Regions from separate parts of the Klebsiella sp. RIT-PI-d genome, predicted to be linked through region 2. Evidence: predicted binding sites of a transcription regulator. Region 2 holds the regulator's gene; the other holds the start of a gene.

Region 1 (15,737 bases), 450 kb from region 2:
GATGCCCTTTGCCGTCCGGCGTGGAGAATTTATTGCCCTCATAGAGATACGGTGTACCGGGATGATCCAGCGTTGGGCACGGCCACTGAACATGGCCCATATCACCCATTTTTTCATAGGTGACGCCGTAAAACAGCGGGCACAGCTCGCGCATTTCGTCCCAGATTTGCTGGTTATCGTCATAATGCATCGGATAACCCATTTCGCTGGCCAGAAGACTGATGATTTCCCAGTCGCGCTTGACGTTGTACTTCGGTTCAATGGCTTTTTCGAACCGCTGAAAGCCGCGGTCGGCGCAGGTAAACACGCCGCCATGCTCGCCCCATGAGGTGGCAGGCAGCAAGACGTCGGCCTGCTCGGCGGTTTTGGTCATAAAGATATCCTGCACCACCACAAAATCGAGGGCCTCGAAACCTTTACGCACCAGCCCTAAATCGGCCTCGGTCTGGAGCGGATCTTCGCCCATGATGTAGTACGCTTTGACCTTACCTTCCAGCGCCAGATGCGGTACTTCCGTGATCCGCACGCCAACTTTATCGTCCATCAGATTAACGTCAATGCCCCAGGCGCTGGCAAATTTCTCCCGCACCGCCGGATCGACCACATCCTGATAACCGGGGAACTGATTCGGCAGCACGCCCATGTCGCACGCGCCCTGCACATTGTTCTGACCGCGCACCGGACCTACCCCGACGTTTTCGCGGCCAAGGTTGCCGGTCATCAGGGCGAGGCTCGACAGGCCTTTCACCACGTCAACCGCCTGACCAAACTGGGTCACGCCCATGCCCCACATAATGGTCGCAGAAGGCGCGGCAGCATAAGCACGCATAGCCTGACGGATTTGCTGCGCAGAGACGCCCGTCAGATGCTCAACGGCTTCCGGCGCGTAGTCTTTGACCATTTCACGATACGCATCCAGCCCGGTGGTGTAGCGCGAGACATATTCTTTATCGTAGAGATCTTCTTCCAGCAGCACATAAGCGAAGGCATTCACCAGCGCCATATTGCAGCCGTTACTGATTTGCAGATGCTGATCGGCAATGCGCGCAGTTTCAATGCGACGCGGATCGCAGACGATGATTTTCGCCCCGTTTTGCTTCGCTTTAATCACCCGGCGGGCCACAATCGGGTGTGAATCGGCACAGTTGTAGCCAAACACCAGCAGGCAGCGCGAGTTTTCGATATCGCCGATGGAATTGCTCATGGCCCCGTTGCCCAGCGTTTCCTGCAAACCGGCAACCGACGGGCCATGACACACGCGGGCACAGCAGTCGACATTATTGGTATGCAGAACGCCGCGGGCGAATTTCTGCATCACATAGTTGGTTTCGTTACCGGTTCCGCGCGATGACCCGGTGGTCATAATCGCGCGTGGACCGTGTTTTTCTTTTATTTCGCTCAACCGTTTGGCGGTATAGCGAATGGCTTCATCCCAGCTTACCGGCGTAAATTTGCCGCCCTTTTGATAGCGGATCATCGGCTGCGTCAGGCGCGGCGTCAGGAGTTTGGTGTCATTCAGAAAATCCCAACCGTAATAGCCCTTCAGACAGAGTTCATTTTGGTTAGTTTTACCGTCCGCCGCTTCCGCGCGGATAATACGATCTTTCTCAACAACCAGCTTTAATTTGCAGCCAGCACCGCAATAAGGACATACGCTCGTAATTTTTTTCATCAGTAACAGACCTGTTAAAAGTGAAACGAATGGGATTTAAAATATCAGGGACGTTGCAGCATCCAGCGCAGTACGACGACGTTTTTCTGCGCTTAACTGTTCGAGTTTGTCGCGGTCAACGCAGACCAGCGCATGCGTCGGACAGACTTCCATGCACGCCGGGCCGGCTTCACGCTGATGACATAAATCGCACTTATTGGCTTCGGCTTTTTCCGCACGTACGTTCAGTCCGCTGCCGCTGTTGCGTACAACCGGGCGCAAAACCACTTCCATCGCGCCGTAAGGACAGGCGACAACACAGGTTTTACAGCCAATGCAGCGTTCCTGCATCACGTGGACAAAGCCTTTATCGCGGCTGATTGCCCCGTTCGGGCAAACGTTGGCACATGGCGCGTCTTCGCACTGACGGCACAGCGTTGCCGTAGAAATATTGACCCCTTTGATAACGTGAATACGCGGCTGAAAATTATGCGGCGTCAGGGCTGCGCAGTCCTGATCCTGCTGGTGGGATACCACGCAGGCAACTTCGCAGGTACGACAGCCAATGCATTTGCTCGCATCCGCAATGATGAAACGGTTCATCAAACACTCCAGTAATGGCTAATAACGCGCTGGAGGATGCATAATTCGCGCCAACTATTAATTACATGATTTTAAATGATATTTATTAGCGAGGATCGTTTTTGACGCTGTCATCGACACTTGTGTCGATGACAATTTGACGAGGTTCAGGCGCAGGGACCGGCAATAATCGAATCACGCAGCATCAGTTCACCATTGAAAACTTGCTGATAATTAAATTCGCCGCCGTCGAGCATAAATATCAGGCGGCTGATGGTTTCCTTAATCATCTCCGTAACCGGTAGCCTGACGCTGGAAAGGGAAGGGATCAGATACGGCGCGAGGGCCGTGTCATCAAACCCCAGCACCGATACCTGTTCCGGTACGCGGATACCCTGCTGGTGAAGCTGCTTGATGGCCCCGGTCGCCATATCGTCATTGCTGGCCACCAGCGCTGAAAACGACACCTGACGTAAAAGTAGCGTATCGACGCCTGAGGCGCCGGTCGACGGCGTCCATTTCCCCTCCGCAATCAGCGCATCACGTACGGCAATACCGTTCTGACTCAGCGCCTCTTTATACCCCGCAAGACGTTCGATCCCGGTTGGTGAGTCCAGCGAGCCGGTAATAAACGCGATATCGCGATGCCCCATAGCGATAAGCTGCGATATAGCGTGAAAGCTGGAGGCCTTTTGATCGGACCAGACACAGTGGCTGCTGTTATGGCGCAAACGCCGGTTAATCACCATAATCGGCTGACTGTGACTATGAATAATTTCATCCATTTCATCCACGCTTAAAAAGCGCGGATAAATAATGACCGCATCGCAACGTAGATCCAGCAAATACTCAATGGCTTCGCGCTCGTCCTGAGCGCTATGTTTACCATCAGCGAGAATTAACCTGCGGCCTTTATCTTCAGTCATCCGGGCGGCGTGAAACAGCAACTCACTAAAATAAACCCCGTGATAAAGCGTATTGGTCACTACCAGCCCAATGGTCTGCGTCGACCGGTTTGCCAGGCTGCGAGCCAGCAAATTAGGTCGGTAGCCACTCTCTTCAATAGCCTGATAGACACGATCTTTGGTTTGCTGGCTGACATAGCCATTGCCTGTCAACACGCGTGAAACCGTGGCCTTCGACACCCCTGCCCGCTTCGCCACTTCCAGCATCGTTGCCATACCATTCATCCCTCTTTTTATGATCTCAGCAGTGTACTTCACCCTCTGCCAATTTACAGCGCCAGTCTGCAAACGCCACCTGAGTCCTGGCGATCTGCATCACAATTTCGCAACATAAAAAATTTAAAACTTGCCTGGAAAATCCAAACTCATCATCCTTTTGTGGAACCGGTTTCCTATACACTATTTCATCAACGCAGCGCGGCGATGATGTCATCTAACCAAAAAACAGGACACAGATCCGATGGCAAAAAACTATGCAGCACTGGCCCGTTCGGTGCTTGATGCACTGGGCGGCGCGGATAACATCGCAGCGGTCACTCACTGCATGACGCGTCTGCGTTTTGTGGTGAAAGATCCGACTCAAATCGACAGCGCGACGCTCAAAAGCCTCAGCGGCGTCCTTGGCGTGGTGCGTAACGACAATCAGTGCCAGGTGATTATCGGCAATACCGTTTCTCAGGCCTATGGCGACGTTATCAGCCTGCTGCCGCAGGATATGCAGCCCCCGGCACCCACGGGTAAACCGCCGCTGACCCTGCGCCGCATCGGCGCGGGAATACTCGACGCGCTGATCGGCACGATGTCACCGCTGATCCCGGCGATCATCGGCGGATCGATGGTAAAACTGCTGGCGATGATCCTGGAAATGACCGGTTTACTGACCAAAGGCTCGTCAACCCTGACCATTCTGACGGTCATCGGTGACGGGGCCTTTTTCTTCCTGCCGCTGATGGTGGCCGCCTCGGCAGCAGTCAAGTTCAAAACGAATATGTCGCTGGCGATTGCTATTGCCGGGGTGCTGGTACATCCGGGCTTTATCGAATTAATGGCAAAAGCGGCGCAGGGTGAACAGGTTGAATTTGCGCTGATCCCGGTAACGGCGGTGAAATACACCTATACGGTGATCCCGGCGCTGGTAATGACCTGGTGCCTGTCGTATATCGAACGCTGGGTCGATCGCATCACGCCTGCGGTGACTAAAAACTTCCTCAAACCGATGTTGATCGTCCTGATTGCCGCCCCGCTGGCTATTCTGCTCATCGGCCCGGTGGGCATCTGGATCGGTAGCGCCATTTCGGCGCTGGTGTACACCGTTCACGATTACCTGGGCTGGCTATCGGTAGCGATTATGGGCGCACTGTGGCCGCTACTGGTGATGACCGGCATGCACCGCGTATTTACCCCGACCATCATTCAGACGATTGCTGAAACCGGCAAAGAAGGCATGGTGATGCCATCAGAAATTGGCGCTAACCTGTCGCTCGGCGGGTCTTCGCTGGCGGTCGCATGGAAAACCAAAAACCCGGAACTGCGTCAGACGGCGCTGGCGGCGGCGGCCTCGGCCATTATGGCCGGGATTTCAGAACCGGCGCTGTACGGGGTCGCCATCCGCCTGAAACGTCCATTGATAGCCAGCCTGATCAGCGGATTTATCTGCGGGGCGGTAGCGGGGATCGCCGGGCTGGCCAGCCATTCAATGGCCGCTCCGGGACTGTTTACCAGCGTCCAGTTTTTCGATCCGGCGAACCCAATGACGCTTTTCTGGGTCTTCGGCGTTATGGCGCTGGCCGTGGTACTCTCGTTTATTCTTACCCTGGTGCTGGGCTTTGAGGATATTCCGGTTGAAGCGCCTCAGCCGGAAAAAACAGCCGCCAGTAAAAACCATATTCAAAACATGGATATTCAGCGAGGTAATGCATGAGCACATCTTCCTTCCCGCAGGATTTTTTATGGGGCGGTGCAATGGCCGCCAATCAGTCTGAAGGCGCGTATCTGGAGGGCGGCAAGGGATTGACCACCGTCGATATGATCCCGCACGGTAATAACCGCCTGCCCGTTAAGCTTGGGCAGGAGAAGCGCTTTGCCCTGCGCGAGGATGAATATTATCCGAGCCACCAGGCGATTGATTTTTACCATCGTTATAAAGAAGACATCGCCCTGATGGCGGAGATGGGATTTACCGTCTTTCGCACCTCGATTGCCTGGAGCCGCCTCTATCCCAACGGCGATGAGCCGCAGCCTAATCAACAGGGTATTGCCTTTTACCGCGCCGTTTTTGAAGAGTGTAAAAAGTACAACATTGAGCCGCTGGTGACGCTATGCCATTTTGACGTGCCAATGCATCTGGTTACGGAATACGGTTCGTGGCGCAGCCGCAAAATGGTCGACTTTTTTACCCGCTATGCGCGTACCTGCTTTGAAGAATTTAACGGGCTGGTGAAATACTGGCTGACCTTTAATGAGATTAACATCATGCTGCACAGCCCCTTTTCTGGTGCCGGGCTGGTGTTTGAAGCAGACGATAATCAGGAGCAGGTAAAATATCAGGCAGCCCATCATGAACTGGTGGCCAGCGCGCTGGCGACGAAAGTCGCTCATGACATTAATCCGCAGAATCAGGTCGGCTGTATGCTGGCGGGCGGCAATTTCTATCCTTACTCCTGCAAGCCGGAAGATGTATGGATGGCGCTGGAGAAAGACCGCGAAAATCTGTTTTTCATCGATGTCCAGGCGCGCGGCGCGTATCCCGCTTATGCCGCCCGGGTGTTTCGCGAAAAAGGCATCGCCATTGTCAAAGAAGTAGGTGACGATGAGATCCTGAAGAACACCGTAGATTTTGTGTCATTCAGCTACTATGCCTCACGCTGTGCGTCTGCTGATATGAACGCCCAAAATACTAACGCCGCGAACATCGTTAAATCCCTGCGAAATCCGCATATTCAGGTCAGCGAATGGGGCTGGGGCATTGATCCACTCGGCCTGCGCATTACCATGAATATGATGTATGACCGCTACCAGAAGCCGTTGTTTTTAGTCGAAAATGGTCTTGGCGCGCATGATGAATTTAACGTCGCAGGAGAAATAGAGGATGATTATCGCATCAGTTACCTGCGCGAACACATTCGCGCAATGGGCGATGCTATTGACGACGGTATCCCGGTCATCGGCTACACCACCTGGGGCTGCATCGATCTGGTCGCCGCGTCCACCGGTGAAATGAGCAAGCGCTACGGTTTTGTGTGGGTCGACCGCGATGATGCGGGCAACGGCACCCTGGATCGTAAAAGGAAGAAATCGTTCTGGTGGTATAAAAAAGTGATTGCCAGCAACGGGGCCGACCTGACGTAATCGCCTGACGTGTTGATTAGCAAAATATAACGCTCCCTCTCAGGCCCGGTAAGCGCAGCGCCACCGGGCGGAGGATCTACCGCGGTTTCACAGTCGGGCGAAGCCACCCTCACCCTGCCAGTCGGCGAGGTGCGCATAGACGGTCTCTACCGCCTCTTTGATGGGCTGGGTCATGGGATAATAAAAGCCCACGATATCCGGCTGAATGCCGAGGAAAATCACTTCTCCAACGTCATCTTTAAGCTGATCGACCAGGTAGTTAAGCGGCATATTATGGGTGGTCATCATAAACATTTCAGCGATGTCATCCGGGTCGACAATGCGGATTTCACCGGGATTTAGCCCCATATCGGTGGCATCGACAATCAGCAGACGCGTTGGGCGCAGTTCGCGGATGGCGACAATATCGTTTTCGGGCGCGCTGCCGCCGTCAATAACTACCCAGTTCCCCTGCGGATTTGCGGCGCACATTTCTGCCAGCAGCGGCCCCGCGCCGTCGTCACCCATCATACTGTTGCCTACACACAATAAAACGTCAGTCACGGAGTCTCCTTACCATCAGATAGATGGCGCTTTCCTGGTGAATATCATGGAGCATACTGAGCATCAGTTTACTCCACTCTTGCTGCTGTGGCGTCTGCGCGGCGCGCGCGTTATCAAACGCGTGCGCCAGCATCTGGACATGGTTAAAATCAATAACGATTTCGCCGTATTTTGGCACGCCTTCCATTTTACGTCGGGCCTCGGTGCCCGTCTCCAGCGTGCCTATCCATGCCAGATAATCTTGCCACGGGCAGGTCAGCGCCGCCTCCAGACAGTCGATCACCCCAAGATGGTGACCAATCGCCAGGCTGTAATAGACCACCTGCTGCGCCTCGGCGGGCGTCGCATCGTTCTCATCAATAAATTTACGGCTCAGCTGACTGAACACCACCTTTTCACTCATCGGATACGCGCCTCTTCAACAACCTGATTCAGATGGGTCACGATCTCCGTCAGACGCGGATCTTTTTCAGCCTCCAGCCAGCGCGCAACCTGCTGCTCGCCCTGGCCTATCAGGCGCAAATAGTCGTCGGCAATCTGGCGACCGTAGCGGTAACCGGCCAGGCGACGCGCTTCGCGATCGACTTTCACGCGCAGCGGCTGCACCATATCGGGATGCAGAATTTCAGCCGCCTGTACGTCCAGCTCACCCGGCTCGCGGGCGTGGATTTTCTGCTCCAGCAGGCCAAGCGCCATCGCAAAACCGTACAGCGTGGCCGCAGGGGTTGGCGGACAGCCCGGAATGTAAACATCAACCGGAACGATTTTGTCGGTGCCGCCCCAGACGCAGTACAGGTCGTGGAAAATACCGCCGCTATTGCCGCAGGCCCCGTAAGAGATACAGATTTTCGGGTCCGGCGCAGACTGCCAGGCGCGCAGCGCCGGGGAGCGCATAGCGCGAGTCACGGCCCCCGTGAAGAGCAGAATATCCGCATGACGCGGCGACGGAACCACTTTGATTCCGAAGCGCTCAGCATCGAACAGCGGCGAAATAGAGGCGAAAATTTCGATTTCACAGCCGTTGCAGCCGCCGCAGTCCACGCGATAAACGTAGGCTGAACGTTTGATGTTTTTCAGCAGCGAGGTTTTCATGCTGGCGATGGATTCGTCCACCGTCATCGGCACCGGAATGCCGTTGGCATCGCGCGGACCTAATAAATTGCTCATTAACTGGCCTCTTTCATATGACGCGTCAATTCAATGCGGTCGGACGGCACCAGGCATTTCTGACGCTTACAGTCCGGGCAAGTCTCAAATATTTCGCGGTGGTGTTCCGCACGGCTGTCGCCGTTATGTTTGAGCAGGGCAATGGCGTAGTCGATCTCTTTTTGCACCGCAAAAGGCCGCTGGCACACCCGGCAGTTGCATAGCGCAAAACGCGACTGCTGAAGAAAGTCTTCTTTTCGCCACACCGCCAGCTCGTACTCCTGCGAAAGCTTAATTGCCGCTGTCGGACACACTTCTTCGCAGCGAGCACAGAAAATGCAGCGCCCGAGATTGAACTGCCACGCCTGCTCGCCGGTAGCAAGATCGGTTTCAACGGTTAGCGCATTGGACGGACAGGCGTTCACACACGCCGCACATCCGATACACTGCTGCGGATTGTGCTCCGGTTTGCCGCGAAAATTAGGATCGACGGCAATCGGCTCCAGCGGGTATGAGGACGTCGCCGTGCCGGTTTTAATAACTTTTTTGATAAAGGTAAACATGGCGATTCCTTATTTCAGCGGCGAGTTTTTGCGCTCAATGCTGTAACGCTCAAGTTCTTTGTACGGCACCACTTTGCTTTTCTTCTTCCGCACATCGACGACGGTCATGCGGTCGGTACAGGAGTAGCAAGGATCGAGGCTACCGATAATCAACGGTGCGTCGGAAACGGTATTGCCGCGCAGCATATAACGCAGCGTCGGCCAGTTCGCATAGGTCGCCGCACGGCAGCGCCAGCGGTACAGCTTCTGGTTGTCGCCGGTCATGCTCCAGTGAATATCGTCCCCACGAGGCGCTTCGGAAAAACCGAGGGCGAAGCGGTTCGGAATATACGTAAAACCATCGACCATCAGCGCGCCACCCGGCAGATTGTCGAGGCCGTAGTCGATCATATTCAGGGCGGTAAACACTTCGTTAATACGCACTTTGAGGCGTGAAATGACGTCACAGCCCTGCTCGCTGTGGACTTCCATCGGCAGCAGGCCATAACCGACAAACGGATGGTCGGCGCGGGTATCGCGGGCGTGGCCGCTGGCGCGAACCATTGGGCCAACGTTGCTGAAATCACGGGCGATTTCCGGGTCGAGGCGACCCACACCGACGGTACGCTGCTCCATATTCGGCGTACTGAGCAGAACATCTACCAGCTCTTTCACGTCACGACGCATCTGCTGCGCCAGCAGGCGGGTCTGGATCATGTCGTCTTTCAGCAGATCGCGACGGATGCCGCCAATCAGGTTCATGCCGTAGGTTTTACGCGCCCCGGTCAGGATCTCCGCCATTTTCATGGAGGCTTCGCGCACGCGGAAGAACTGCATAAAGCCGGAGTCAAAACCGGTAAAGTGACAGGCCAGGCCGAGGTTCAGCAGATGCGAGTGCAGACGCTCCACTTCCAGCAGAATGGCGCGGATCATCTGGGCGCGTTCCGGCACCACAATTCCCATCGCGTTTTCAACAGAGGTGGTATAAGCCGTGCTGTGGGCAAAGCCGCAGATACCACACACGCGGTCAGAAAGGAAGGTGACTTCGTTATAACCCATCCGGGTTTCTGCCAGTTTTTCCATACCGCGATGGACATAAAACAGGCGATAGTCAGCATCAATAATATTTTCGCCGTCAACAAACAGGCGGAAGTGGCCTGGTTCATCAGACGTCACGTGCAGCGGGCCAATCGGCACCACGTTATTTTTCTTATCGCCCAGTTCGTTAATGAACTGGTAGGTCTCGGCGTCGGTAGTCGGCGCGGGACGCTGACGATAATCCATGCTGTCTTTACGCAGCGGATAGAGATCGTCCGGCCAGTCGTCGGGCAGCACCAGCCGGCGCTCGTCCGGCAGGCCGACCGGGATCAGGCCATACATGTCGCGCACTTCGCGCTCGCCCCATACCGCCGCAGGGACGCGCGGCGTGACGGACGGAAACTCCAGCGTATTCGCATCGACGTCGACGCGCACGGTTATCCAGCACTTCGTCCCCTGCTCCATCGACATCACGTAGTAAACCGCATAATTGCCGCACAGCGGACGTTCATCGTTACCGAACAGGACCGACAGCCAGCCGCCCTGTTGGTAATAAAGAAACTCCACCACTTCCGGTAGGGAGTTCACCTTCACGGTGATTGTGATTTGATCTTTCGTCTGCCACGCTTCATCCAGCACAGCGCCCGGAAAAGCCTGATGCAGTGCGGCGAGATAGTGTTGACCGATTTTTTCTTCAGACATAAATAAATTCTCTTAAAACGCCGCCAGCAGGGAGACGAAAGCTAAAAAGGCAATACCGAATCCGGCCCAGGTAATGCGTCCGGTGATATCAAGACGCAGCCGCGCCATGCTGTTTTCGAACAGCGCGATAATCAGCACGCCGATAACGACTTTTACGACGGCCACGATCAGCGCCAGCAGCAGACCGCCGATGCTGAAGCTGGTCATTTGTCCCCACGGGATAAATACACCGACGAACATTTGCAGAACCACCAGCTGTTTCAGGCTGATAGCCCACTTGATCACGCCAAAACCGCTGCCGCTGTATTCAGACAGCGGACCTTCCTGTAACTCCTGCTCCGCTTCCGCAAGGTCAAACGGCAGTTTGCCCATTTCGATGAACGTGGCGAAAGCACAGGCACACAGTGCGAGGATCAGCGGAATACTGCGCGCAACAGGCCAGTGATACAGCGTGTCGGTAATGCTGCTAATGTGCGTGGAGCCAGCCACCTGCGCAGCAACCCACAGGCCGAGCAGCAGCATCGGCTCCACCAGCACGCCCAGCATCGCTTCACGGCTTGCGCCGATGGCTGTGAACGGGCTGCCGGTATCCAGACCTGAAATGGCGAAGAAAAAGCGCGCGACGGCGAACAGATAGATAAGGGTGATCAGATCGCCCAGCTCCGGCAGTGGAGAGGCGACCGTCACCACCGGCAGCGTGGCGGCAATCGCCAGCATCACGCCGGCCATCACAAACGGGGTCGCGCGAAATACCCAGCCGGCAGCGGCAGGCGAAACGCTCTGACGCCCCATCAGTTTGATAATGTCGCGGTACTCCTGGAGAACGCCGGGTCCGCGACGGTTATGCATTCGGGCACGCGCCACGCGGGTGATGCCGGAAAGCAGCGGCGCGAAGGCAAACAGCGCCAGCGCCTGAATTAAAGCAAGAACATAGGTCATTTTCAGGCTCCTCGCGTAACCACAATCACTACCAGTACCGCCAGCTCAACCAGCGCAATACGGCGGCACAGAACCGCGATGCAGTCGCCCTGCCAGCCGGGAATGAAGCGCACCGGGTTCAGCCATTTGCGCAGCTTAAGCACCGGCGCAAATGCCTCTTTTACCGGCATCGCAAAACCGTGCGCGGTAATGACCATGGACCGTTCGTGATCGTAGCCGCAAACCCAGGCCGGACCGCGTGAACGGGCAGACAGACGGTCGCGTTTGAACACCATCATGATGATGAACGGCAGTAGCGGACAGGCGATCAGCAGCAGAGCGATCATCGGCTGCGATACCACGGAGGCCGTGGCGTCGGCGCTGAAATGGAAGAGACTACCGACTAACGGCAGCAGCCACGGCGCAGCGATACCGCCGACGATACAGCTCAGTGCAGCCAGACCGACGCTGATATTCATCAGCCACGGCGCGGACGTTGCATTCTCCGCTTCCTTCGTGCGCGGTGCGCCAAGGAAGGTAACGCCGTAGACTTTTGCCATACACATCACGGCCAGCGCACCGGTGATCGCCAGCCCGACGGCCAGCAGCGGTCCGAGAAGACGCGCAACAAAGACGCTGTGATTGCCTAACGCGAAGAACGATTGATAGATAACCCACTCGCCCGCAAAACCGTTCAGCGGCGGCAGCGCGGCCATCGCCATCAGACCCACCAGCATCGCCAGCGAAATCAGCGGCATTTTTTTACCGATGCCGCCCAGCTTCTCGATGTCGCGATGGCCAGTACGGAACCAGACCGCGCCTGCGCCCAGGAATAACGTCGTTTTAAACAGACTGTGGTTAACGAGGTGATAGAGTCCGCCGGTAAAGCCCAGCACCATCAATAGCGGTGAACGCAGCGATATACCCGCCACGCCAACGCCCAACCCCAGCAGGATAATGCCGATGTTTTCCAGGGTGTGATAGGCCAGCAGACGCTGGATATTGTGCTCCATCAGCGCATACAGGCCGCCAACAAAGGCCGTAATCATACCCAGCACCAGCAGTACGACGCCCCACCATAGCGGAACATTCACTTCCAGGGTGGTAAAGGTCAGTAACCCAAACAGCCCTACTTTCATCACCACTGTAGAAAATAGCGCCGCAGCAGGCGCGCTGGCACTGGCGTGGGCCTGCGGAACCCAGCTGTGCAGCGGGATGACGCCTGCCAGCAGCCCAAAGCCGATGACAGCAAGTAGCCAGATATCATTGCCCAGCGGCTGTTGTAGTACGCGCAAGTGCACCAGACCAATATTGAGCGAACCGTAGCGCTGCCACGTCAGCCAGCAGGCAATGGCCAGCAGAAGGGTGCCCAGGCGTCCCAGTACAAACCACAGTTTGCCGGATTGCGCGCAACCGGTAAGAAATGCGGCGCACAGTGCCATGACTTCAGCCATCACCACCAGTGTACCAAGGTTACTTGCGGTCACCGCACAGACGGCCGCGGCCATCAGCACATTGACCAGCAGACCGTTGGATTTCACCTGTGCATGACCGTGCCAGCTAATGTTGAAGAGGCTAATAAACAGTGCCGATAAGCCAATTGCCACCAGCCATACGGCATTAATACCGGTCAGCTCAACGCTCAGATGCGTATAAGGTATCGCCGCCATGTTGACGGACACGCCCTGGCTGCCGGCAGCCATCCAGCTCATCAATACCTGGAAACCACCAATGGCGACCATGGCGCTTGCTATCGCACCGCCGATCCCGGCAATGGCTCCACTCACTCTTTTCCCGGCGCAAAACACGCCTGCCAGCACCGCGCTGGCGACATACCAGACCACCGCCTGGCTTACTAAAGAAGCCGCCGTCATTTCGCCTCTCCATTTTGAGCCTGAAACAGCGACAAATCGCCGAAGTCGGTATTAATAGTCAGCGCACGCTTACGCTTGTTAGCCAGCGTAATGTCGCGGTTATTCACGATCATCAGCGCTTTTGTTGGACAGGTGCGCACACACGCCGGTCCCTGCTCATCGAAATCACACATATCGCATTTCACCGCAATGGCGCGGACACCCGGGACCCAGTCCAGCAGCGTGCTCACGCGAGCCGGTGCCGGCGGTGCCGGTGGCGCTTTCGACGTGTTAGCGTTTGCCGGAATATACAGCGGTCGGCTGCCGGAAAATTCAATCGCGCCAAACGGACAGGCAATGCCGCACAGCTTGCAGCTTACGCACAGGCTCTCATTCAGCTGTACCGCACCGTCGACGCGGGTAATCGCGTTAACCGGACAAACTCCGGCGCACGGCGCATCTTCACAGTGGTGGCACATCTGCGGAGCAGATTCTTTTTCATTACGCATAACACGCAGACGCGGCATGACTTGCAGGCCGTGCTGACGATGCGTCTCGGCACAGGCAGCCTCACAGGTGCGGCAGCCGATACAGAGGGTGGAGTCAGCAATTACAAAACGATTCACCAGGCATTCCTCAGGTGATTGTCATTTTTGACGAAATCGTGTCGGCCGGTGTCAATTTCGACACTTATCGACACGGGTAACTTCAGGCCAGCGTGGCCTGTCCCTGTTTGTTCACCAGTTGGCTTAAATCAACAGGAAGATCGTTTTCTACCGCGGTATACAGGCTGTCATATACGGCAGAGATCTTTTCCAGATAGTGCTCAAGCACCTGCTCGCGATTGCGGCTATCAATACGGCCGTCGACCTTGCCGTCGCTGGTTAATTGCGCCTGCGCAATCAGCTGCTTATCTTCACCCTCGCGCGTCTCAACGTAATATTCGATGGTATGGCTGTTGAAGCCTGCGGCCAGCGTGACGTAAATCGTGAAGTGCTCAAAAAGGACAAAACAGAGATCTTTTTCCGGCGCGCAGCTCATCGCATGATGCAGACGGGCTTTAGATAGCGTCAGCCCCTGGACCAAAGAATTGCAGTAGTTGCGCCACTGATCCTGCTGGCGGCGGTGTCGATCAGCGATGTAATCAGCTTTCTCGCTAATTTCCCAAATAGTCATGTCAGGTTACCCGGTTAAAAGAGACATCCCTGATAAGCACTTTCTATGCCAGTTTTTAATTATCTGATTTTTATGAATTTTATAATAGAGACTGCAATTTATTGACATGTCATTTCGTCACCTCGACATCGTCACCGACAGCGCTACTTTGCTGTTCAGGGGTAACTGGCACCGTTATTGCATTAGTTGGGCATCTTGTACCGGAGGGGCTATGCACGAAATTACGCTCTGCCAGCGGGCGCTGGAGATCATCGAACAACAGGCCGCATCGCACGGCGCAAAACGCGTGACCGGCGTATGGCTCAAAGTGGGCGCGTTTTCCTGCGTAGAGCCTGCGGCCCTTACCTTTTGTTTTGATCTGGTCTGCCGCGGCACGCTGGCAGAAGGCTGTAAACTGCACGTTGAAGAACAACAGGCGGAATGCTGGTGCGATCGCTGCCAGCAATTTGTTCATCTGGTTTCACAGCACGTCCGCCGCTGCCCGCAGTGCGAGAGCGGCACGTTGCAGATCGTGGCCGACGATGGATTACAGATCCAGCGCCTTGAAATTGATCAGGAGTAAATTATGTGTACGACATGCGGTTGTGCTGAAGGCAACCTTTATATTGAGGGTGACGAACATAACCCGCACTCCGCGTTTCGCAGCGCGCCCTTCGCGCCTGCGTCTCGCCCGGCACTCGCTATTACCGGCCTGAAAACAGCCGGTTTTCATCCGCAAGAGTCAACGGGTGGCGATCTGCATTATGGTCACGGTGAAGCCGGAACCCACGCTCCCGGCATCAGCCAGCGGCGAATGCTGGAAGTCGAAATCAACGTGCTGGATAAAAACAATCAGCTCGCTGCCCGCAATCGCGCGCGCTTTGCCGCTCAGGAGCAACTGGTGCTGAATCTGGTTTCCAGCCCCGGCTCCGGTAAAACCACCCTGCTGACCGAAACGCTGCTGCGCCTGAAAGATAAGGTCTCCTGTGCGGTCATCGAAGGCGATCAGCAAACGGTCAACGACGCCGCCCGTATTCGCGCAACCGGCACACCGGCGATTCAGGTGAATACCGGTAAAGGGTGTCATCTTGACGCTCAGATGATTGCCGATGCCGCCCCGCGCCTGCCGCTGGAAAAAAACGGCATTCTGTTTATTGAAAATGTCGGCAATCTGGTCTGCCCGGCAAGCTTCGATCTCGGTGAACGCTGTAAGGTGGCGGTGCTGTCAGTCACTGAAGGAGAAGATAAACCGCTGAAATATCCGCATATGTTTGCCGCCGCTTCGCTGATGCTG
Region 2 (15,737 bases):
TGTTCAGCGTGGTGCCCGTACCTTTCTCTGCCGTCATGGTTGAGCGGCAAATCAGTGCCTGGCTGACCGGCGATTTTGGCTACCTCGTTCACGCCGACTGGGTGGACATGGATAACATCTCGCCCTATATGGGCCTTGCGGTTATCGCGGCAGAAGATCAGAAATTCCCGGGCCACCATGGATTTGATATGGCGGCGATTGAAAAAGCGCTATCGCATAATCAGCGGCATGAAATGCGGATCCGCGGCGCATCAACCCTTTCACAACAGACGGCAAAAAATCTGTTTCTGTGGGATGGCCGTAGTTGGCTGCGTAAGGGTCTGGAAGCCGGCCTGACGGCAGGCATTGAAACGGTGTGGAGCAAAAAGCGGATACTGACGGTCTATCTTAATATTGCCGAATTTGGCACGGGTATCTTCGGTGTGGAGGCGGCAGCGCAGCATTATTTCCACAAGCCTGCCAGCAAGCTAACCCGTTCTGAAGCCGCGCTGCTGGCCGCGGTGCTGCCGAACCCGATCCGCTTTCACGCGAATGCGCCTGACGGCTACGTGCGGAGTCGTCAGGCGTGGATTATGCGTCAGATGCAGCAATTAAGCGGAGAAGCATTTATGGCGACCAACAATCTGTATTAGGCCCGATGCGAGGTCAGCGTTACTGACATGCCCGCTTTCTGGCCATCATCACCGTTTTCAGATGCGGCGGCCAGCGCGGGCTGCTGCATAAAGCGTTGCCACAGCCGCGCCTGCTTGCGATGGCAGAACCAGGCAGACCACGTGGCCAGCGGAACGATCGTGCTCTCGCCAATATTATCGCACACCACCGGTATCACTTCTGACTCACTCACCCGGCGACACAGAATATTTTGCGGCTTCAGCGTCATGGTGACGATATGGTTATCATGCAGGTAGCGTTTAAGCTTTCTCAGCACCTCGCGCAGCATGACAACATCCCGGTCATAACAGCACTGAGCCGCAAAAGCTTTTAAAGTGACAGATGGCTTACCGTCGAAATCGGTAATTACGTCATAAACATAGCCGGTACCAAGATCGGTTTCTACCATACCGTAATATTGCGGAATACCGCTCCAGTCTTTGAGATAGCCCGACAGGTGCGCATAATAGCGCAGCTCACGCTTAGTTTCTTTTAGACCGCCCTGGCTGGCATGATAAATAATTTTAATGCAGCGTTGAGCATTTTCCGGATGTAAATAGCACTGGCGATGCCGTCCGGTTCCCAGCGGAGTTTGGTTTGATAGGTGGATCATAAAGCCGTCCTGAAATATGTGCTCATACCGGGTCAGTATGGCCGACAAACTTAAATGGAACTTCAACGAAATGTTAAGGTTTTCTTAAGTTGCTTTTTAAACATATAAACAGCACGGAATGTAAAATTATATTCAGCTATTTTATTTTTGAAATAATAACGCAGCGATATAAAAATTTAATGCGGAATGACACATCACAGTGTGTTTTTGCAGGGTATCCTGTCCCGGAAGGGACAGGTTATTATTCTTCGTCGAAACCGGAATTAAACAGCGCGATAACCGCTGCCAGCGCTTCAGCCTCCTGTGGCCCCGTCGCTTCAATCTCAATCTGACGGCCTTTAGCTGAGTCGAGCATCAGCAGTGCAATCACGCTATTAGCCTCTGCCTCTGCGCCTTCATCATTGCGCAGCAGGACTTCAGCGTCGAAGCCCTGCATCAGCTCAAACAGCTTCATCGCCGGGCGGGCGTGCATACCCAGCTTATTGGTCACTTCCACGATCGTTTTAACCGTCATTATTTACGTTTTTCCAGCGTGCGATGGCGGGATTGAACGTTCTTGCCGCGCGAGCGGAAATAGTCGGCCAGCTGTTCTGCAATATACACCGAACGGTGTTTACCGCCGGTACAGCCAATCGCCACGGTTAAATAACTACGGTTGTTGGTTTCCAGCATCGGCAGCCACAGTTCAAGATAGCTTCGCGTCTGATAGATAAAGTTGTGCACTTCAGTATGCCTGTCGAGGAACGCCGCGACGGGTTTATCAAGGCCGGTCATCGGGCGTAGTTTCGGGTCCCAGTGCGGGTTTGGCAGAAAACGCACGTCAAACACGTAGTCGGCATCAATAGGGATACCGTGCTTGAAGCCGAAAGACTCAAACACCATCGTTAATTCGCGCTCACGTTTGCCAAGCAGACGCGTACGCAGCATTTCGGCCAGTTCGTGAACCGACATCTCAGAAGTATCGACGATCAGATCGGCGCGTGAGCGCAACGGCTCAAGCAGGTCACTTTCCTGATCGATAGCACTCTCCAGCGACAAATTTTTACTGGAAAGCGGATGCAGACGGCGGGTATCACTGTAGCGACGGATCAGCGTGTTACGATCCGCATCAAGGAACAGCAGCTGCGGCGAAAAAGCCTCGGGCAGATTTTGCATTGCCTGCTCAAATATTTCCGGCGATTCCGGCATATTACGCACGTCGATGCTGACCGCGGCAGACGTTTGACGATCAACCAGGCTTCTGGCCAGTTCGGGCAATAGCACGACGGGCAAGTTATCAACGCAGTAGAATCCCATATCTTCCAGCGCCCGCAGAGCAACGGATTTCCCGGAGCCTGAGCGACCGCTGACGATCATCAGTACCATGTACCGTTTCTCCTCAGTACAGCAAAGGGTAAAGCGTTATCCCTGCTACACATCATCACTGTGTTCAGTTTCAGTGATGATTTGATACAGCTCTTCATCACTTTGCGCCGCCCGAAGACGACGACAAATGGTTTTATCTGCCAGCCGTTTGGCCACCAGTGAAAGGGTATGCAAATGCGTTTTTGTCTGATCGGCAGGCACCAGAAGTGCAAACAGCAGATCAACCGGCTGGTTGTCGATGGCATCAAAAGCAATCGGCGTTTCCAGTTGCACAAACACGCCAACGGCACGCAGCGTATCTTCTTCCAGCTTGCCATGAGGAATGGCGAGGCCATTACCGATACCGGTACTGCCCATTTTTTCACGCGTAAGGATGGCTTCGAATACCACCTGCGGCGCCAGGCTAAGCTGCTTAGCCGCCAGCTCACTGATAATTTCCAGGGCGCGTTTTTTGCTCTGGCAGTGGACGTTACTGCGGGTACATTCCGGGTTAAGAACGGTACTCAGTTGTAGCGCTGTATCATTGTTTATCATAATTTCACCTAAGCTTCGCCTGACAGCATGTGTGATATCAGGCGAACGCCCGGACAATCAGTGTTTTTTCAGTTTATCTTTATGTTTGGTCAGCTGTCGCGCGAGCTTATCAATTAAACCGTCGATAGCTGCATACATGTCCTGCCCTTCCGCACTGGCATGAATTTCCCCCCCGTTAACATGCAGGGTGGCATCCGAAATGTGAGTCACTTTCTCCACTTTCAACACAATGTAGACCTGATTGATGCGGTCAAAATACTGTTCCAGCTTAGCAAATTTCGTGCTGACAAAATCGCGAAGTCCATCAGTAATCTCGACATTGTGTCCAGTGATATTGAGCTGCATAGTGTCTTCCTTATCGGTTGGGTCATACCAGCTGCTTACGCTGGTTAGACGGCGGAATGGATAAAGACTCTCGATACTTCGCCACGGTACGACGTGCAACCATGATCCCCTGATCGGACAGCATTGTGGTTAATTTGCTGTCGCTCAGCGGTTTCGCGGGGTTCTCCGCAGCGATTAACTTTTTCACCAGCGCACGAATCGCGGTCGACGAGGCTTCGCCACCGCCTTCGGTATTTACATGGCTGGAGAAAAAATATTTCAGTTCAAAAATGCCGCGCGGGCTATGCAAATACTTCTGCGTAGTTACGCGAGATATCGTGGATTCATGCATCTCAACGGCCTGGGCGATATCGGCCAGCACCATGGGTTTCATATACTCTTCACCCTGCTCAAAAAACGCCTGCTGCTGCTCAACAATGCAGCGGCTAACGCGTAGCAGCGTATCATTGCGACTCTCCAGGCTTTTAATCAGCCACTTCGCTTCCTGGAGATTACTGCGGATGTACTGGTTATCTGCATCGTTGCGGTTACTGCCGCTCATCGCGGCATAGTGCTGATTAATTTGCAGGCGTGGAATGCTATCGGAATTCAGCTCGACCAGCCATTGACCGTTCACTTTGCGCACCAGCACATCCGGGATCACATACTCCGGCTCTCCGGTCTGGATCGACTGGCCAGGGCGCGGGTCCAGAGACTGAATAAAATTCACTGCATCTTTGAGTACGTCTTCTTTAAGACGCGTAACGCGCATTAAAGTTCGGAAATCATGATTGGCGAGAAGATCAAGGTGATTACTGATGATCAACTGTGCTTCAGCGATCCACGGCGTATTTTTAGCAAACTGCGAAAGCTGGATCAGCAGGCAGTCGCGCAGATCTTTGGCGGCAACACCGACAGGATCGAATCGCTGTACCCGCTTGAGTACCGCTTCCACTTCGTCAAGCCCAATGTCGCCATCGCCCATACTGTCGAGAATGTCCTCGACAGAGAGGGTCAGGTAGCCGGTGTCATCTACCGCATCGACGATCGACGTGGCAATCGCCCGATCGGTGTCGGTGAAAGGCGTCAGTTCAACCTGCCACATCAGATAATCCTGCAAGGACTGGGTGGTTTCGCCCTGATAAACGGGTAATTCGTCGTCCTGGTAATCCACGCCGTTACCGGAAGGCGTTCCGGCGGTGTAGATTTCGTCCCAGCTGGCATCCAGCGGCAGCTCTTCGGGCATCTCTTTTTGTTCCAGCGCGTCCACGCTGTCCAGCGTTTCGTTATCCGGAGATTCTTTGGCATCTATCTCTTCATGAAGATCGGTTTGCTCAAGCAGTGGATTGCTTTCCAGCGCCTGTTGAAGTTCCTGCTGTAATTCCAGCGTTGAGAGTTGCAGCAGGCGAATGGCCTGTTGTAACTGCGGCGTCATAGCAAGCTGTTGACTAAACCTTAATTGCAAACCTTGCTTCATATTCAGAGCGATTCTCTCCCGAGTTTACGTCGCTGACTTCTTACGCTTTATTCATCAGGCCGCTTCCGGGGCATGACGAGGATAGGATAAACACACCCTATCAGAGTCTGAAGTCTTCCCCAAGATATACGCGCTTAACCTGTTCGTCTTTAAGGATTTCGTCTGGCTTACCGTGCGCAATCAGATGGCCCTGGCTCACAATATAAGCGCGTTCGCACACCGCTAACGTTTCGCGCACGTTATGATCGGTAATCAGCACGCCAAGACCACTGTCGCGCAGATGCTCGATAATGTGTTTGATGTCGATAACGGAAATGGGATCAACACCGGCAAACGGTTCATCGAGCAGGATAAATTTAGGATTTGCGGCCAGCGCACGGGCGATTTCCACGCGGCGACGTTCACCGCCGGAGAGCGCCTGACCCAGACTGTCGCGCAGGTGTTCAATATGGAATTCTTCCATCAGCTCGTTAGCGCGATCTTGCCGTTGTTCAGCCGTCAGATCGTCACGAATTTGCAGGACCGCCATCAGGTTATCAAATACGCTAAGGCGACGGAAAATGGAGGCCTCCTGAGGAAGATAACCAATGCCCCGACGTGCGCGCGCATGAAGTGGCAGCAGACTGATATCTTCATCATCAATGATAATGTTGCCGGCATCGCGCGATACAATACCCACGACCATATAAAACGTGGTGGTTTTACCCGCGCCGTTAGGGCCGAGTAGCCCAACAATTTCACCGGATTTCACGGTCAGACTAACGTCTTCTACTACCCGGCGGCCTTTATAGGCTTTCGCGAGATTCTTTGCAGTTAATGTAGCCATATTGGATTAGTTACTCTTTTTCTGAGCCGGGGCCTGATCGTTACTTTTATTTTGCAGCTGCGATGGTACCAGAACGGTAGTGACACGTTTGCCTTTCTCGCTGAATGCCTGCATTTTCTGCTCTTTTACGAGATAGGTAATTTTGTCGCCCTGGATATTGCTGTCCACCTGCTCAAGAAAAGCTTTACCGGTAAGAACCACGAAATCATTTTGCAGTTCATAGTGCATTTGTGACGCACGGCCTTTCACCGGTTTGCCGTTATCCTGCATCTGGTAGAACGTCGTCGGGTTACCGTAGCCGTCGATCACTTCTTTGCCTTTTTCGCCGCCCGGACGCGTTACAACGACTTTATCAGCATTAATCTTGATCGTTCCCTGAGTTACAACAACGTTACCAGTGAACGTCACGATATTGCCCTGCATATCCAGCGACTGCTGATCGGACTCAATATGAATAGGCTGTTCGGTATCACCCGTTTTAGCCAGCGCAGGCAGGCTGGCGGCCAGAAGCGTACTGGCCAGTACAAGCTTAAGGCTGAGTTTGTTTGTTTTGAATTTCATATGAGGTCCTAACCTTTTCAATCAGCTCGGCAGTTTTATTGCGTAAATTTCCGCGCATTTTCAGGCCGCTGGAATTAAATGTCGTACCGTATAACGTCACCAAATCGTCAGAGGTTACATCCTGCGTGATCAGGTTTATCGTGGCGTTATCCGTTGTAATTTTGCGTAGTTGAGCATCCGGAGTCAGGGCGTTTACCTCAACGTGGCCGTAAAGATACAGCATCCGATCGTTAGTTAGCTTTGCTTTATCCGCTTTAATTGACCAGGTTTCAGTTTTAGTGGTGTCATACGTTGTCAGTAACGGTTGGGTAAACCACGTAATGGCCTGATCTGAAAAATACTCAACGTGCTGAGCAACCAGCTTATAACTGAGCGCACCTTCCGGACTGTACACCAGCGTACTGGTATGCTCACTCCGGTAGGTTGGATCGTTTGAAGATACCGTGTTTGTTTCAGTATCATCGTTACTCGCCAGGTTTACGCCGATTAAAATCAGCGCAATCAGCGACAGCAAAATGATAACCCAGCGTCTGGTTTTACTCATATCGATTGCCCTTTGGCTTCATCAAGCTTGCCCTGCGCCAGGAGTAATAAATCGCAGACCTCACGTACCGCTCCACGCCCGCCGTCAATACGCGTGACATAGTGCGCGCGTGGCAGTAAAAGCGGATGTGCATCCGCTACCGCGACGCTAAGCCCAATCTCGGCCATTACCGGCCAGTCAATGAGATCGTCACCGACATAGGCGACCTCGTCTGGCGACAGCGCCAGTTTCTCCAGCAGTTCGCGGTAGGCCAGCAGCTTATCTGATTGTCCCTGATAAAGATGCGTGATGCCGAGCGTGGCGCAACGGTCTTCTACTAGTTTAGCTTTACGCCCGGTAATAATGGCAACATTGATACCGGAGGTGAGCGCGCAGCGAATGCCATAGCCGTCACGCACGTTGAATGCCTTTAACTCTTCGCCATTATTGCCCATATAGATAAGCCCGTCGGACAATACGCCATCCACATCAAGGATCAGCAGGCGTATTTTTTTTGCCTGCTCCAGCATCTGCGCACTTACCGGCCCATAGCAGGTTGCCACAACGGCACCAGCATTACTCATTCTTTTATCCTTTCTTACACTACGCCTGCGCGCAGCAGATCATGCATATGTATCACACCCAGCAATTGGTCGCCATCGGCAACCATGACGCAGGTAATGTGGCGGGTCTGCATCAGGTTCAGCGCATCAACCGCCAGCGTACCCGGGCGAATACGAACGCCGCCTGGCGTCATTACCTCGGCAATGTTCAGGCTGCGCAGGTCTTCACCGTTATCAAAGATGCGGCGTAAGTCACCGTCGGTAAAGATCCCTTCGATCTTCATATTGTCATCGCAAACGACGGTCATACCGAGATTTTTACGGGTGATCTCCAGCAGCGCATCGCGCAGGGAAGCCTCTTTTGCCACTTTCGGGATGTCGCGGCCGGTGTGCATGATGTCGTTCACCCGCAATAACAGTTTACGGCCAAGCGCACCGCCCGGATGAGAGAGCGCAAAATCTTCGGCAGTAAAGCCCCGCGCTTTCAGCAGCGCAACGGCCAGCGCATCACCCATCACCAGCGCAGCGGTCGTGCTGGTCGTGGGAGCCAGCCCCAGCGGGCAGGCTTCACGCGGTACTTTGACACACAGGTGAATATCAGCGGCGCGACCCATGCTGCTTTCCGGACGACTGGTCATGCAGATTAACGGCACGCGCAGACGTTTTAGTACCGGAATAAGCGCCAGGATCTCATTAGATTCACCAGAGTTTGACAGAGCAATAACGATATCCTGCGGCGTTACCATCCCCAGATCGCCATGTGCCGCTTCACCCGGATGGACAAAAAACGCCGAGGTACCGGTGCTGGCAAAAGTGGCTGCCATTTTTCTACCGATGTGGCCGGATTTCCCCATCCCCATCACGACAACTTTGCCCGCGCAGTGAAAAATGCGCTCGCAGGCCCGGCTGAAATCCTGATTGATGAAGCGATCAAGTTCAGTTAAACCTTCACGTTCAATCTCCAGCACCTCTTTACCGGCCTGCTGAAAGTCAAAATCTGGCTGTAAATCTAGTTGCGACATAGTACGTGTCCGTTTCAATACATAAAAATCGGCGGCAGCCGTACAGCAAGACGGCCGTGCTATAAAAAAACACCCGTTGATAGCGCCAGGGCACCGTTATCTGTCAGTCATTTACCCCGGCAGATGGGCGATTTTAACAATGAATAGCAGAATACAGCCAGTCCCGGCAGACAAATGCCGTCTATTCTGAAGGGATTGCTGCGTTCATTTGCCACCTGTCTCAGCGAACATATCATTAACAGTAGCGGCAATTTGCGTCGCAGGATATCAGAATGCACGGGAAATAGGTGCAGTAAAAGGCTCAGGAAAGAGGCGGTTAATGATATTGCTAAACCGATTATTAACAGAGGCGACGGGAAAAGCATCATATCTCTTTTCTTCAGGTATAATCCCCCGCTTGCTCTATTCAACCGAAGCGGCCAGGAAGAACCGGGGCAGGGTAGCGATTTTAACGTTATGTGCCGTAGCCATAAAACAGGTGCCTGTTTCGCTTACCCGGCAGGTAACATTTGGTAAAAATGCCGGGATTGTAGCGTTACAACGCTTCACGCTTCCTCTGAGAGGTCTAATGAAAGGAACAATCGATGAGTCAGACTATGGCGAATTTAGTCGATATTAAGGGCGTCAGCTTCTCACGCAGTAATCGCCTGATTTTCGATAATATCTCGCTGTCGGTGCCTCGCGGGAAGATCACTGCGATCATGGGACCGTCGGGGATCGGTAAGACGACGCTGCTGCGGCTGATTGGTGGACAAATTCCTCCTGATTCGGGGGAGATCCTTTTTGATGGCGAAAGCGTGCCTGATATGTCACGTTCACGGCTGTACATTGTGCGTAAGCGCATGAGTATGCTGTTTCAATCTGGCGCACTGTTCACCGACATGAACGTATTCGATAATGTCGCTTACCCGCTGCGTGAACATACGCATCTGCCTGCGGCATTACTGAAAAGCACGGTAATGATGAAACTTGAGGCTGTCGGATTACGCGGAGCAGCTAAACTGATGCCGTCCGAGCTGTCAGGCGGTATGGCTCGCCGGGCGGCGCTGGCACGGGCAATTGCGCTTGAGCCGGATCTTATTATGTTCGACGAGCCGTTTGTGGGTCAGGATCCTATTACGATGGGCGTTCTGGTGAAGCTGATTTCTGAACTAAACAGCGCGCTCGGCATTACCTGCATTGTGGTTTCACACGACGTGCCTGAAGTATTGAGCATTGCTGACGATGCGTGGATTGTGGCGGACAAGAAAATTGTCGCCCACGGCAGTCCACAGGTGTTACAAAATAACGCCGATCCCAGAGTGCGACAATTTCTGGACGGTATTGCAGACGGCCCGGTGCCGTTCCGCTATCCCGCTGGCGACTATCACCACGATTTACTCGGCACAGGGAGTTAAGTTACTCATGCTGTTAAATGCACTGTCTGCGCTCGGACATCGCGGTATCAAGACAATATCTACGTTTGGGCGCGCCGGGTTGATGTTATTCAACGCGCTGGTGGGCAAACCCGAATTTCGTAAACATGCGCCGCTGCTTATGCGTCAGCTATACAACGTTGGCGTACTGTCGATGGTGATCATTCTGGTTTCCGGCTTTTTCATCGGCATGGTGCTGGGACTTCAGGGCTATCTGGTTCTCACTACCTATGGCGCTGAAACCAGCCTCGGAATGCTGGTGGCGCTATCGCTGCTGCGCGAGCTGGGGCCGGTGGTTGCCGCGCTGTTATTTGCTGGCCGTGCGGGTTCTGCCCTGACGGCTGAAATCGGCTTGATGCGCGCCACGGAACAGCTCTCCAGCCTTGAAATGATGGCGGTCGATCCCCTGCGTCGGGTGATCTCACCGCGTTTTTGGGCAGGAGTGATCTCGCTGCCGCTGTTAACCATCATTTTTGTCGCGGTCGGGATCTGGGGCGGTTCGCTGGTTGGCGTAAGCTGGAAAGGTATTGACGCCGGATTTTTCTGGTCGGCAATGCATAGCGCCGTCGATTTCCGTCTCGATCTGATTAACTGTCTGATTAAAAGCGTAGTGTTCGCCATTACGGTTACATGGATTGCGTTATTTAATGGTTATGACGCGATCCCTACTTCTGCCGGGATCAGCCGGGCCACTACGCGTACGGTTGTTCACGCTTCGCTGGCCGTTCTTGGTTTGGATTTTGTGCTGACTGCACTGATGTTTGGGAATTGAGTTCATGCAAACGAAAAAGAGTGAAATATGGGTGGGTATTTTTCTGCTGGTCGCGCTACTGGCAGCACTGTTTATTTGTCTGAAAGCGGCAAATGTCACCTCCTTACGTACCGAACCCACTTACCGCGTTTACGCAACCTTCGATAACATCGGCGGTCTTAAATCCAGTTCACCGGTACGGATCGGCGGCGTGGTGATTGGTCGTGTGGCGGATATCGCCCTCGATCCGAAAACTTACCTTCCGCGTGTTACCCTGGATATTGAAGATCGCTACAACCAGATCCCGGATACCAGTTCCCTGGCAATTCGCACCTCTGGCCTGCTTGGCGAGCAGTATCTGGCGCTGAACGTAGGTTTTGACGATCCGGAGCTGGGAACGTCTATGCTTAAGGAAGGAAGCACGATTCAGGACACCAAATCCGCGATGGTGCTGGAAGATCTGATCGGCCAGTTCCTTTACAACAGTAAAGGTGGCGACAATCAGAATACAACCGATGCACCGGCAGCGGCTGACGGCCATACTGATGCCGCTACCCCCGCTGGTACGACGAATTAATTTCAGGAGAAACGAGACATGTTCAAACGTTTACTAATGGTCGCCATGCTGGTAATTGCGCCACTTACCGCCGCAACCGCTGCCGATCAGTCCAATCCGTATAAGCTGATGGAGCAGGCCGCGCAAAAAACTTTCGATCGCCTGAAAAATGAGCAGCCGAAGATCCGCTCCAACCCTGACTACCTACGCGAAGTGGTCGATCAGGAACTGCTGCCCTATGTGCAGGTAAAATATGCCGGTGCGCTGGTACTGGGACGCTATTACAAAGAGGCTACGCCTGCGCAGCGTGAGGCTTATTTCGCCGCGTTCCGTGAATATCTGAAGCAGGCATACGGTCAGGCTCTGGCCATGTACCACGGCCAGTCTTATCAGATTGCCCCGGAAAAACCGCTGGGCGATGCGACTATCGTACCTATTCGCGTAACCATCGTCGATCCTAACGGTCGTCCGCCGGTTCGCCTGGATTTCCAGTGGCGTAAAAATTCCCAGAGCGGTAACTGGCAGGCTTATGACATGATTGCCGAAGGCGTCAGTATGATCACCACCAAACAGAACGAATGGAGCGATCTGCTGCGCACTAAAGGCATTGATGGCCTGACTGCCCAGCTACAGTCGATTTCTCGCCAGAAAATTACCCTGGATGAGAAAAAATAATGACGCAGCAACTCAGCTGGACACGGGACGGTGACACGCTGGCGTTAGCGGGAGAGCTGGACCAGGACGTGCTGACTCCCCTGTGGGAGGCACGCGAGGACGCGATGCATGGCGTAACACGCATCGATCTTAACCAGATTTCTCGTGTTGATACCGGAGGGCTGGCGTTGCTGGTCCATCTGGTTGCCCTGGCAAAACGACAGGGCAGAACGATTTCACTCGACGGCGTCGACGAGAAGGTTTACACCCTGGCGCAGCTTTATAATCTGCCGGATGATGTTCTTCCTCGTTAACATTATCAATCCGTTAAATCCGATAGCCTCGCCTGTTTTGCATGCGAGGCTTTTTGCTTATTTAAGACAGCGCCACTTTGCTCTAAGATGTTGGGCTGTTTTACTACCAGATGATACTAGAGCCCATGGAAAATCATGAAATTCAGACCGTGCTGATGAATGCACTCTCTCTTACAGAAGTCCACGTTTCCGGCGATGGCAGCCACTTTCAGGTTATTGCCGTGGGTGAGTTATTCGACGGCATGAGCCGGGTTAAGAAGCAGCAAAGCATCTATGCCCCGCTAATGGAGTACATTGCGGACAATCGCATTCATGCTCTGTCGATCAAAGCGTACACGCCGCAAGAGTGGGCGCGCGATCGTAAACTCAATGGTTTTTAAGCGACTGGCATAAGCGAGTTGCTATTCACATTGCTGACCGCGCTTTCTGCTGTCCGGCCGCCCGATTTACCGACCTGTATCATCTTTGATGCAGGCCGGGTAAGTACCGTGCCATTCGACAAATCAGCATAGCGTTGTTATCAGCCTCATCCACGAATTTACAAGAGACACGATCAATGGATAAATTTCGAGTTCAGGGTCCGACCCGGCTCCAGGGCGAGGTCACCATTTCAGGTGCCAAAAATGCGGCCCTGCCGATCCTCTTCGCCGCACTGCTGGCAGAAGATCCGGTTGAGATCCAGAACGTACCTAAGCTGAAAGATGTCGATACCTCAATGAAATTGCTCAGCCAGCTTGGGGCAAAAGTTGAACGCAATGGCTCCGTGCACATTGATGCCAGCGAAGTGAACGTTTTCTGTGCACCGTACGATCTGGTCAAAACCATGCGTGCGTCGATTTGGGCGCTGGGACCGCTGGTCGCCCGCTTTGGTCAGGGACAGGTTTCTCTGCCAGGCGGATGCACCATTGGTGCGCGTCCGGTCGATCTGCATATTACGGGTCTTGAGCAACTCGGCGCGACCATTAAGCTGGAGGAAGGATATGTAAAAGCCTCCGTTGATGGTCGCCTGAAGGGCGCGCATATTGTGATGGATAAGGTGAGCGTCGGCGCAACCGTAACCATTATGTCTGCGGCAACGCTGGCTCAAGGAACAACGGTCATCGAAAATGCTGCGCGCGAGCCGGAAATTGTCGATACGGCCAACTTCCTCAATACCCTGGGAGCAAAAATTACCGGCCAGGGTACCGACCGCATTACCATCGAGGGCGTTGAGCGTCTGGGTGGCGGTGTCTACCGTGTTCTGCCGGACCGTATTGAAACCGGGACCTTCCTGGTGGCTGCGGCGATTTCAGGCGGCAAAATTGTGTGTCACGGCGCACAGCCGGCCACGCTTGATGCGGTGCTGGCCAAACTGCGTGAAGCCGGTGCTGACATTGAAACCGGTGAAGACTGGGTAAGCCTTGATATGCACGGCCAGCGCCCGAAAGGCGTTAATGTGCGTACCGCTCCGCATCCAGGGTTCCCAACCGATATGCAGGCGCAGTTTACCTTGTTAAACCTGGTGGCCGAAGGTACCGGCGTGATCACGGAAACTGTTTTCGAAAATCGCTTTATGCATATTCCGGAACTTATCCGCATGGGGGCGCATGCCGAAATCGAAAGCAATACCGCGATTTGCTATGGCGTAGAGCAGCTTTCCGGGGCACAGGTTATGGCGACCGATCTGCGCGCGTCTGCGAGCCTGGTACTGGCAGGGTGTATTGCTGAGGGAACCACCGTAGTCGATCGTATTTACCATATCGATCGTGGCTACGAGTGCATTGAAGATAAACTGCGTGCGCTGGGTGCCAACATCGAGCGTATTAAAGGCGAGTAATCGCTTTATAATTAAAAGCTCCCGACAGTCGGGAGCTTTTTTAATGACTACTGTGAAGTCGTAAGGTACGTACTGATATTTTCATTAAAGCGAGTTGCCGCTGGAATACCGGAAGTGTTTATATCTGGTACGGTGAAAGGCAATAATAATTTCCAAAAATAAATAAACTTTTTTATTTATCATGCATACATTTTTTATGTAGCAAAGCCTCATTTTAGCTGTCATGGCGCATGCTTTTCCTGCCGCTTCTGAACCTGGTTTTCGCTATAGGTAATGGAGATTGCTTTGCCACATATATAGTTAATACTAACAATTTAATGAGGTTAACTTCTGTTTATTCGGAAGGGATTTCTGAAATAAAGACGCAAGTGTAAATATAACAGCAGAAATAAAAACGGGAAAGCGTCGGGTTATTGATTATTTATTGAGTCCTTTGCAATCAACCATTGATAACAGCTTTATTGAGCGCTGACAAAAATTTATTTCCAGTGGCCCGTACGGGCCACTTACCCAGAAATTACTCTATATCTTGCTTTTTCTTACGATTACGCATCAAAATACTTCGGTCAATAAACTCATGCGTGACGGGATCGTGATAACGTGAAGGCCATATAGCCCATGGCTCGGTATCCAGAGCTTTAGCAATAATTAGCTCTCCTTTCGGCCACGGTCTGGCTAATGTATTCGCCAGTGTAGAAGAACTCAGCCCGTTTTCACGTGACACCGCTGCCATAGATGTCCCTTTTTTATGCAGGCTGGCAATGATGTCAGCTGGATGCCAGTCGATGAACTTTTCCATAATATCTCCCTGTGAATATTGCCTGAACATTGGCGCGTTCAGCAACTATGCCATTATAGGCTTAGAGAGAGTTTAGTTCTAAAAAGTTCTAGTAAATGCCAGTTGTTTCAGACTATGTTTAGTGTCTCAGGATTATTTTACTTTATGCTGGAACTTATTAGAACTTTCTCGCGCTATACGCGAGAAAGCTTAATGGTTGCGTTGAACCGCAATATGCGCCAGAGCAATCAGTGCTTCACGCCAGGGGTTTTCAGGAATGATTTGTAGTGCAGTGATTGCCTTATCAGCTTCTTCTTCTGCACGCTGGCGTGTCCACTCCAGCGAACCACAGGTTGCCATCGTTTCCAGTACCGGTTCAAGCAAATGACGACCGTTACCCTGCTCAATGGCTGAACGGATCATGGCAGCTTGTTCAGCGCTACCGTGTTGCATAGCGTGCAGTAACGGTAATGTCGGTTTACCTTCATTCAGATCGTCACCCACATTCTTACCTAACGTTTGTCCATCAGCACTGTAGTCCAGCAAATCATCGATTAGCTGAAAAGCCGTGCCGAGGTAACGCCCGTAATCCTGTAGCGCACGCTCTTCTTCTGGTGAACAGCCGGCCAGAATACCTGAGCATTGGGATGCTGCTTCAAACAAACGCGCTGTTTTACTGTAGATAACACGCATATAGTTTTCTTCAGTAATATCGGGATCGTTAACATTCATCAGCTGTAGGACTTCGCCTTCCGCAATGACGTTAACGGCCTCAGACATAATATCCAGTACCTTTAGCGAACCCAGACGCGTCATCATCTGAAATGCGCGGGTATAAATAAAATCCCCTACCAGCACGCTGGCCGCATTGCCAAATGCGGCGTTGGCAGTGGCCTTACCTCGACGCATGTCAGACTCGTCAACAACATCATCATGAAGCAGCGTTGCTGTGTGGATAAACTCGATTAATGCCGCCACAGTAATGTGGGCATTG

What was found. The regulator sigma-54, encoded in region 2, starts transcription at its own class of promoters, with help from an activator protein. The targets are predictions, from matches to a motif close to GTTGGCACANNTTTCGCTNT.
Region 1: the regulator sigma-54 is predicted to act here: its motif matches at 2,290-2,309, upstream of hydN (electron transport protein HydN).

The regions. Positions count from the first base shown of each region.
Region 1 is NZ_LGIT01000003.1:14,528-30,264, forward strand. Features, by position in the region: gene fdhF (formate dehydrogenase subunit alpha) at 1-1,672, opposite strand, end outside; gene hydN (electron transport protein HydN) at 1,709-2,254, opposite strand; gene AC791_RS00560 (LacI family DNA-binding transcriptional regulator) at 2,401-3,414, opposite strand; gene ascF (PTS cellobiose/arbutin/salicin transporter subunit IIBC) at 3,659-5,119, shown strand; gene AC791_RS00570 (6-phospho-beta-glucosidase) at 5,116-6,546, shown strand; gene hycI (hydrogenase maturation peptidase HycI) at 6,634-7,089, opposite strand; gene AC791_RS00580 (formate hydrogenlyase maturation HycH family protein) at 7,082-7,492, opposite strand; gene AC791_RS00585 (NADH-quinone oxidoreductase subunit B family protein) at 7,489-8,256, opposite strand; gene AC791_RS00590 (formate hydrogenlyase complex iron-sulfur subunit) at 8,256-8,798, opposite strand; gene hycE (formate hydrogenlyase subunit HycE) at 8,808-10,517, opposite strand; gene AC791_RS00600 (respiratory chain complex I subunit 1 family protein) at 10,530-11,456, opposite strand; gene hycC (formate hydrogenlyase subunit 3) at 11,459-13,309, opposite strand; gene AC791_RS00610 (4Fe-4S dicluster domain-containing protein) at 13,306-13,914, opposite strand; gene hycA (formate hydrogenlyase regulator HycA) at 13,997-14,464, opposite strand; gene hypA (hydrogenase maturation nickel metallochaperone HypA) at 14,676-15,026, shown strand; gene hypB (hydrogenase nickel incorporation protein HypB) at 15,030-15,737, shown strand, end outside.
Region 2 is NZ_LGIT01000003.1:466,211-481,947, reverse strand. Features, by position in the region: gene mtgA (monofunctional biosynthetic peptidoglycan transglycosylase) at 1-632, shown strand, start outside; gene yrbL (PhoP regulatory network protein YrbL) at 629-1,264, opposite strand; gene npr (PTS phosphocarrier protein NPr) at 1,506-1,778, opposite strand; gene rapZ (RNase adapter RapZ) at 1,778-2,629, opposite strand; gene ptsN (PTS IIA-like nitrogen regulatory protein PtsN) at 2,675-3,163, opposite strand; gene hpf (ribosome hibernation promoting factor) at 3,221-3,508, opposite strand; gene rpoN (RNA polymerase factor sigma-54) at 3,531-4,964, opposite strand; gene lptB (LPS export ABC transporter ATP-binding protein) at 5,065-5,790, opposite strand; gene lptA (lipopolysaccharide ABC transporter substrate-binding protein LptA) at 5,797-6,351, opposite strand; gene lptC (LPS export ABC transporter periplasmic protein LptC) at 6,320-6,895, opposite strand; gene kdsC (3-deoxy-manno-octulosonate-8-phosphatase KdsC) at 6,892-7,458, opposite strand; gene kdsD (arabinose-5-phosphate isomerase KdsD) at 7,473-8,459, opposite strand; gene mlaF (phospholipid ABC transporter ATP-binding protein MlaF) at 9,044-9,856, shown strand; gene mlaE (lipid asymmetry maintenance ABC transporter permease subunit MlaE) at 9,864-10,646, shown strand; gene mlaD (outer membrane lipid asymmetry maintenance protein MlaD) at 10,651-11,202, shown strand; gene mlaC (phospholipid-binding protein MlaC) at 11,221-11,856, shown strand; gene mlaB (lipid asymmetry maintenance protein MlaB) at 11,856-12,149, shown strand; gene ibaG (BolA family iron metabolism protein IbaG) at 12,275-12,529, shown strand; gene murA (UDP-N-acetylglucosamine 1-carboxyvinyltransferase) at 12,706-13,965, shown strand; gene sfsB (DNA-binding transcriptional regulator SfsB) at 14,483-14,764, opposite strand; gene ispB (octaprenyl diphosphate synthase) at 14,954-15,737, opposite strand, start outside.